2 regions of the Terrabacter koreensis genome follow, and region 2 is predicted to be linked to the other one. Evidence: predicted binding sites of a transcription regulator. Region 2 holds the regulator's gene; the other holds the start of a gene.
What was found. Region 2 encodes LexA, which represses DNA repair genes until DNA is damaged. Its sites were predicted from a motif close to TCGAACANNTGTTCGA; they were not measured.
Positions count from the first base shown of each region.

Region 1: ACYVNR_RS09505 (alpha-ketoglutarate-dependent dioxygenase AlkB) is a predicted target of LexA. The motif match lies at 1,792-1,807, and genes of this name have one in related genera.

Region 1 covers NZ_BAAGQU010000004.1:1,450,661-1,454,070, forward strand. The annotation lists gene ACYVNR_RS09495 (ATP-binding cassette domain-containing protein) at 1-260, shown strand, start outside; gene ACYVNR_RS09500 (maleylpyruvate isomerase family mycothiol-dependent enzyme) at 282-1,100, opposite strand; gene ACYVNR_RS09505 (alpha-ketoglutarate-dependent dioxygenase AlkB) at 1,119-1,769, opposite strand; gene recO (DNA repair protein RecO) at 1,903-2,631, shown strand; gene ACYVNR_RS09515 (isoprenyl transferase) at 2,669-3,410, shown strand, end outside.
Region 2 covers NZ_BAAGQU010000002.1:317,980-321,389, reverse strand. The annotation lists gene ACYVNR_RS01890 (LysM peptidoglycan-binding domain-containing protein) at 210-623, opposite strand; gene lexA (transcriptional repressor LexA) at 876-1,574, shown strand; gene ACYVNR_RS01880 (hypothetical protein) at 1,636-2,562, shown strand; gene ACYVNR_RS01875 (Sir2 family NAD-dependent protein deacetylase) at 2,594-3,410, opposite strand, start outside.

The DNA of each region.
Region 1 (3,410 bases), on a different contig from region 2:
ACGAGCCGACGACCGGCCTGCACCTGGCCGACGTCGAGCAGCTGCTCGGGCTGCTCGACCGTCTCGTCGACTCGGGCAAGTCGGTCATCGTCATCGAGCACCACCAGGCCGTCATGGCCCACGCCGACTGGATCATCGACCTCGGCCCGGGCGCCGGCCACGACGGCGGCACGGTCGTGTTCGAGGGAACCCCGGCCGACCTGGTGGCCGCCCGCTCGACGCTCACGGGCAAGCACCTCGCCGACTACGTCGGCGCCTAGGGCGCCGACGCAGGCGCCGGTTCAGTCGATCGAGCCGCCGATCACCGCGTCGACCGCGGCCAGGGCGGCAGGGTCTCCGTCGCGCGCGATCTCGCCCTCGGCGGGGCGGTTCCAGAGCCAGCAGTCGAGGTCGGCGGCCGACCCGCAGATCTCGGCGGCCGCCGTCTCGTCGGGCCCGTCGACCACAAGGAAGCGCTGGGTGTCGATGGCGTCGCCGTCGCCGTCGGTGCCGGTGACGCGCACGGGGGTCACGGTCCAGGCGTGCATCGCGTCGACCGTCGCGATCGTCACGGCGGGGCCTGTCGGCGCGTGCGTGAGGCCGGGCTCGGGCTCGTAGCCGCGCATGATCCGCAGTGCCTCGTCGACACCGTCAGCGGCGAGCCGGCAGTCGAGGGGTGTGCGGTCGCCGACGGTGAGCTCGGCGTCGAGGCGGTGGATCATCGCCTCGTGGGCCTGCCGGCGCCGGATGTAGCCCGCGGTCTTGTCGTCGGCCCACATCCACAGCGGGGTCTCGGGAGGCAGCTCGGACAGGAGGCGGTGGAGGCGTTCGCTCGACCGGTCGTGGAAGGCGAGCAGGCCGGCACGGTCGGCAGGGCGCTCCTCGCGGTCGGAGTCCATCGCGTCGAGCTCGGCCGGGTCGGTGAGACCCCGTTCGGCGATCTCGCCCCAGAACCACTGCACCTCGGCGAGGTGCCAGAGCAGGTCGTCGGCGTCCCAGTCGGGGCAGGTCGGCACACGCACGTCGGCGGGCGCCTCGGCGAGGGCGGCGCGGAACCGCGCCGAGTCGGCCGCGAGATGGTCGAGGAAGGGAAGGGGGCCACCTGAGCGGCTGGACGGCATACGGGAATCTCCTTGGTGTCAGCGGACGCCGGCTACACGGAACTGCACGGAGATGCGTGGTCCCATGGGGTCGGACGTCTTGGGCACCGAATGGTCCCACGTGAGCTGGCACGAGCCACCCATCACCACGAGGTCACCATGTCCGAGGGGGTAGCGCAAGCTCTTTGTCGTCGACCCGGGGATGGCTCCGCCGTCGCGCGGGCGGAGCGCCAGGGTGCGGGGCGACCCCAGTGACAGGATCGCGATCATCGTGTCGCTGTCGCGCGACCGGCCGATGCGGTCGCCGTGCCAGGCGACGCTGTCGCGGCCGTCGCGGTAGAGGCACAGCCCGGCGGTGACGAACGGCTCGCCGAGCTCGTCGGCGTAGTGCGCGCTGAGGGCGTCGCGCGCCTCGTCGAGCAGCGGGTGGGGGAGCTGCTCGCCGCCGGCGTAGAACTTGGTCAGTCTCGGCACGTCGACCACTGAGTCGTACATCTGTCGCCGCTCGGCGTGCCAGGGGACGTCGCGCAGCAGGGCGGTGAAGAGCTCGTCACCGGCGGCGAGCCAGCCCGGGCGCACGTCGACCCACGCGCCGCGCGCGAGGTGGTGGCGGGTGAGTCCGGTGCCGACGGCCCGCAGCGTCATCGCGTCGCTGAGGTCGAGCAGCGAACCCTGGAGAGCGAGGTCCATGCCCCCACGATAACCCGAAACCTCGAACGCGTGTTCGACTGACGCGGTCTGTCTCGAGCGCCTTCGCCGTGCTTTCCGGAGGCGACGGCGCGTGCGGTGCGGCGCACGACGGGCGGCGGGGGAGAATGGCCGCATGCCCCTCTACCGTGACGAGGCGATCGTCCTGCGCACCCACAAGCTGGGTGAGGCCGACCGCATCATCACGATGCTCACGCGCACGCGCGGGCGGGTGCGCGCGGTGGCCAAGGGCGTGCGCCGCACGAAGTCGCGCTTCGGGTCGCGGCTCGAGCCCGGCATGGTCGTCGACGTCCAGTGCTACGAGGGTCGCAACCTCGACACCGTCACCCAGGTCGAGACTCTCGCCCCCTACGGCGACGCGATCGCCCGCGACTACACCGCCTACACGTGCGCGACCTCGATGCTCGAGACCGCGCTCCAGCTCACAGAGGAGCACGAGCCGCAGACCCAGCAGTACCTGCTCCTCGCCGGTGCGTTGCGGTCGCTCGCCGAGCGGGCGCACGACCCGGGGCTCGTCCTCGACGCCTACCTGCTGCGCTCGCTCGCCGTCGCCGGCTGGGCGCCGAGCTTCGTCGACTGCGCGCGCTGCGGCGCGAGCGGGCCGCACCGTGCCTTCAACGTGCAGTCGGGCGGGGCCGTCTGTTCCGTATGCCGTCCGCCCGGGTCGAGCGCACCCGCGCCCGAGACCTTCGAGCTGCTCGCCTCCCTGCTCGCCGGCGACTGGGAGGTTGCCGACGCGAGCGACGAACGGCATCGTCGTCAGGGCAACGGCATGGTCTCCGCCTTTCTGCAGTGGCACATCGAGCGTGGTCTGCGTTCGCTGCGCCTGGTCGAGCGTGCCTGAGCCGCAATCGAACCCGACTTCACCGATCCGGAGACCCATGTACGCCAAGCCGTTCCCGCACCCGTCCGGCGCCACGCCGCCCTCGATCCCCGCCGACCTGCTCCCCAAGCACGTGGCGATCGTCATGGACGGCAACGGACGGTGGGCCAACCAGCGGGGGCTGCCGCGCACCAAGGGCCACGAGGCCGGGGAGGCGTCGCTGCTCGACGTCGTCGCTGGGGCCGTCGAGGTCGGCGTCACGCACCTGTCGGCATACGCGTTCTCGACCGAGAACTGGCGCCGGTCGCCCGAGGAGGTGCGCTTCCTCATGGGATTCAACCGCGACGTCATCCGGCGCCGCCGCGACCAGCTGCACGAGTGGGGCGTGCGCATGCGCTGGGTCGGACGCGCGCCGCGGCTCTGGCGGTCGGTCATCAAGGAGCTCGAGGTCGCCCAGGAGCTGACCCAGCACAACACGGGGCTGACCCTCTACTTCTGCGTGAACTACGGCGGACGTGCCGAGATCGCCGATGCCGTGCAGCGAATCGCCCATGACGTCAAGGGCGGTCGGCTGCGCCCGGGGTCCGTCGACGAGAAGACCATCAAGAAGTACCTCGACGAGCCGACGATGCCCGACGTCGACCTCTTCGTGAGGTCGTCGGGGGAGCAGCGCACCTCGAACTTCCTGTTGTGGCAGTCGGCCTACGCCGAGATGGTCTTCCAGAACCGTCTCTGGCCCGACTACGACCGGCGCGACCTGTGGGCCGCCATCGAGGAGTACGTCGCCCGTGACCGCCGCT
Region 2 (3,410 bases):
CAAAGGGCCGGCAAAAGGGGCGCTGACACAGCAGAACGCCGCACCCCCTCCTCAGGGGTGCGGCGTCCGGGCGGGAACGGCGGGGTCGAAGCGCCGCATCCGCCAGCCGCTGGAGGTGGAGCCAACGCGGCCGATCGGAAGGGTCGAGGCACGCGGCCGCCAGCCGGACGGCATACGCAAGGGGCCTCAGACCCGGGAAACTCCGGGCGTCAGCGACCCGGGATGACGAGCTGCTGCCCGACGTGGATCTGGGTGGTGCTGAGGCTGTTGGCGACCTGGAGCTCGACGACGCCGTCGGTGACGGGCAGCTGCGGGAGCTCGCGGGCCGCGATGCCCGACAAGGTCTGGCCCGCGGTGACGGTGACGGTACGGGGCTCGCCCGAGGCCGAGGCGAGCTGGCCGGCGAGCCCGACGGCGAGCAGGGAGACGACTGCGGCGACGAGCAGGGCGACCACGAGGCGGCCGAACCGGGTCAGGCGCAGCGGCGGCTGGGCTGCACGGGCGGCACGAGCTGCACGGGCTGCGTCGCGCCCGGTCGGCACGAGGACGAGATGCGGGCGTGCGGCGGGCCGCGGCTCGCTGGTCTGCTGCTGACGAACGGCCTCGAGGACGATGGCGCTCATGGTGACCTCCCCTTGCTGCTGATCTGGCGAACACGTGTTCGATAGAACGTCTGTACGATTTGTAGCACGTATGTTCGAGGAAGTCGAGACACGCATCGAACAGGTGTTTGGCAACTGTGTTCGAACCTCGTTACTCTTTCCTCACACCACACACCTCACCAGCCACCACTGACACTGGGTCCCGAGCGGTTTCCCGAGCCGCTTGCGACCCGCGTTCAGCAGACGGTCTGACGAGCCGACGAAGGGGACACCATGGGCGTGACCGAGCTTCCCGACCGCGAGACCGGCGACGGGCTGACCGTGCGTCAGCGGCGAGTGCTCGAGGTGATCCGCAACTCCGTCGACCGCCGGGGCTACCCGCCGAGCATGCGCGAGATCGGCGACGCCGTCGGCCTCGCAAGCCCCTCGAGCGTCTCCCACCAGCTCAACGCCCTCGTGACCAAGGGCTACCTGCGACGTGACCCCAACCGGCCGCGCGCCCTCGAGATCGTCTCGCCCGACGCGACGGCGGAGGAGGTCGGCAGCCGCAGCGGCACCCATTACGACACCGAGACCGACTCGGGCGACGCCCGCCCCGAGGCCTCCTACGTCCCCGTCCTCGGGCAGATCGCCGCCGGCGTCCCGATCACGGCCGAGGAGGTCGTCGAGGACGTCTTCCCGCTGCCCAAGCAGCTCGTCGGCGAGGGCGACCTCTTCCTGCTCAAGGTCAACGGCGACTCCATGGTCGACGCGGCGATCTGCGACGGCGACTGGGTCGTCGTGCGCCAGCAGCAGCACGCCGAGAACGGCGACGTCGTCGCGGCGATGCTCGACAACGAGGCCACGGTGAAGACCTTCAAGCGCGTCGACGGCCATGTCTGGCTCATGCCGCACAACGAGGACTTCTCCCCCATCGACGGTGACCACGCGACGATCCTGGGCAAGGTCACCGCCGTCCTGCGCCGCATCTGACGGGCCGCCGGGGCTGCGTCCGACAGGCGCATCGCCCCGGCCCACGCCAGACTCTGGAGACGTGAGTCCTGCAGAGGAGACCACCATGGCCGCCGGGCGCACCCGCGACGTCGTCTACACCTACCGTTACCTGCGTGGCGCGATGATCGCACTCCTGCTCATGCTGCTGCTCTCGGTCGGCTACCAGTGGTGGTGGGAGACCGACCACAGCTGCTGGCTCGGGTCGATCAGCGCGTACTACTACACGCCCGCGCGCACGGTCTTCGTCGGCTCCCTCTGTGCGCTCGGGGCCAGCCTCATCGCCTACAAGGGGCACTCGTCCGAGGAGGACGTATTGCTCAACTTCTCGGGCTTCATGGCGTTCGTCGTCGCCATGGTCCCGACGGTGCCCGACTTCAGCTGCGGACCCAACGCCTACACCCAGACGCCCGCCGAGATCGCGGCGGCGGTGCGCAACAACATCTGGTCGCTCGTCGTCGTCGCGGCCATCGGTGCCGTCATCGTGGCGGCCCTGAAGCGGGGCGCCATGGTGCGCGACGCGGCCGCGCGCCCCACCGCGCGCTCGGTGGTCGTGACCCTGGCCTGCGCCGGTGTCCTCCTCGTCGAGCTGGCCCTCTTCCTCGTCCTGCGCGACCGCTTCATCGCGCTGAGCCACGGCATCGCGGCGGCCACGATGGTGGCCGGCGTCATCGCCGTCATGGCGCTGAGCGCGCTGCGCACCGAGGAGCGGCACCGGGCCGTCGGTGACGACTCCGGTGGCGGTTACCGCCGCATCTACCTCGCCATCGCCGTCGCGCTCACGGCCGCCCTCGCCGCGACGGTCGTCGCGGCGCTGACCGTGACGGGCTTCGCCCACCTCGTCCTCGTCGCCGAGGTCATCGTCATCGTGCTCTTCGCGACGTACTGGGGCGTCCAGACGAAGGAGCTGTGGGACCTCGGTGAGGTCTCCGCCGACGAGGCTCGCGACGTCGGCGCCCGGGCGGAGTGACGGCCGCATCGACGGTCCTCCTGGGTCCAGGTCAGTGGCCGAGCGCCTTGCGCAGTGCGGTCAGCGTCTGGCCCAGCGGCGCGTGCAGCCGGATCGTCGCCTCCGCGTCGCCGCGAGTGGCCGACCGGGTCACGATGGCGACGGGGACGTCGCGCTGGTGGGCCCGCCGCACGAAGCGGTAGCCGCTCATCACCGACAACGACGACCCGAGGACCAGCACGGCCCCGGCCGCCTCGACGAGGCCGAAGACCCGCTCCACCAGGGTCTTGGGCACGGACTCGCCGAAGAAGACGACGTCGGGCTTGACGGTGTCGTTGCCGCAGACGAGGCACCGCGGAGCGTGGAAGGTCTCGACGAGCGCGTCCGCGAGCACGATGTCGCCGTCGGGCCGCACCTGCTCGCCCCACTGCGAGCCCACCGAGGCAGCCGCCTCGGCGAAGCGGGCCATGAAGCCGGGGTTGGCCTCGGTCATCCTCTCGTGCAAGCCGATTCGCGACGTGTACTCACCACAGGTGAGACAGACCGCGCGCTCGAGCGAGCCGTGCAGCTCGACGACGTCCGTCGCTCCTGCCGCCTGGTGCAGACCGTCGACGTTCTGGGTGATCACCGGACCGACGTAGCCCGCGCGCTGCAGGTCGGTGACGACGCGATGGCCCTCGTTGGGCGACGCGGCGTTGAACCGCTGCCACCCGATGTAGCTGCGGGCCCAGTAGCGGCGCCGGGCGTCGCTGCTACCGGCGAACTCGCCATAGGTCATCGGCTCGACCCGTCGGGTCCCGTCGGGCCCGCGGTAGTCGGGGATGCCCGACTCGGTGGAGAGGCCCGCCCCGCTCAGCACCGCGACGCCC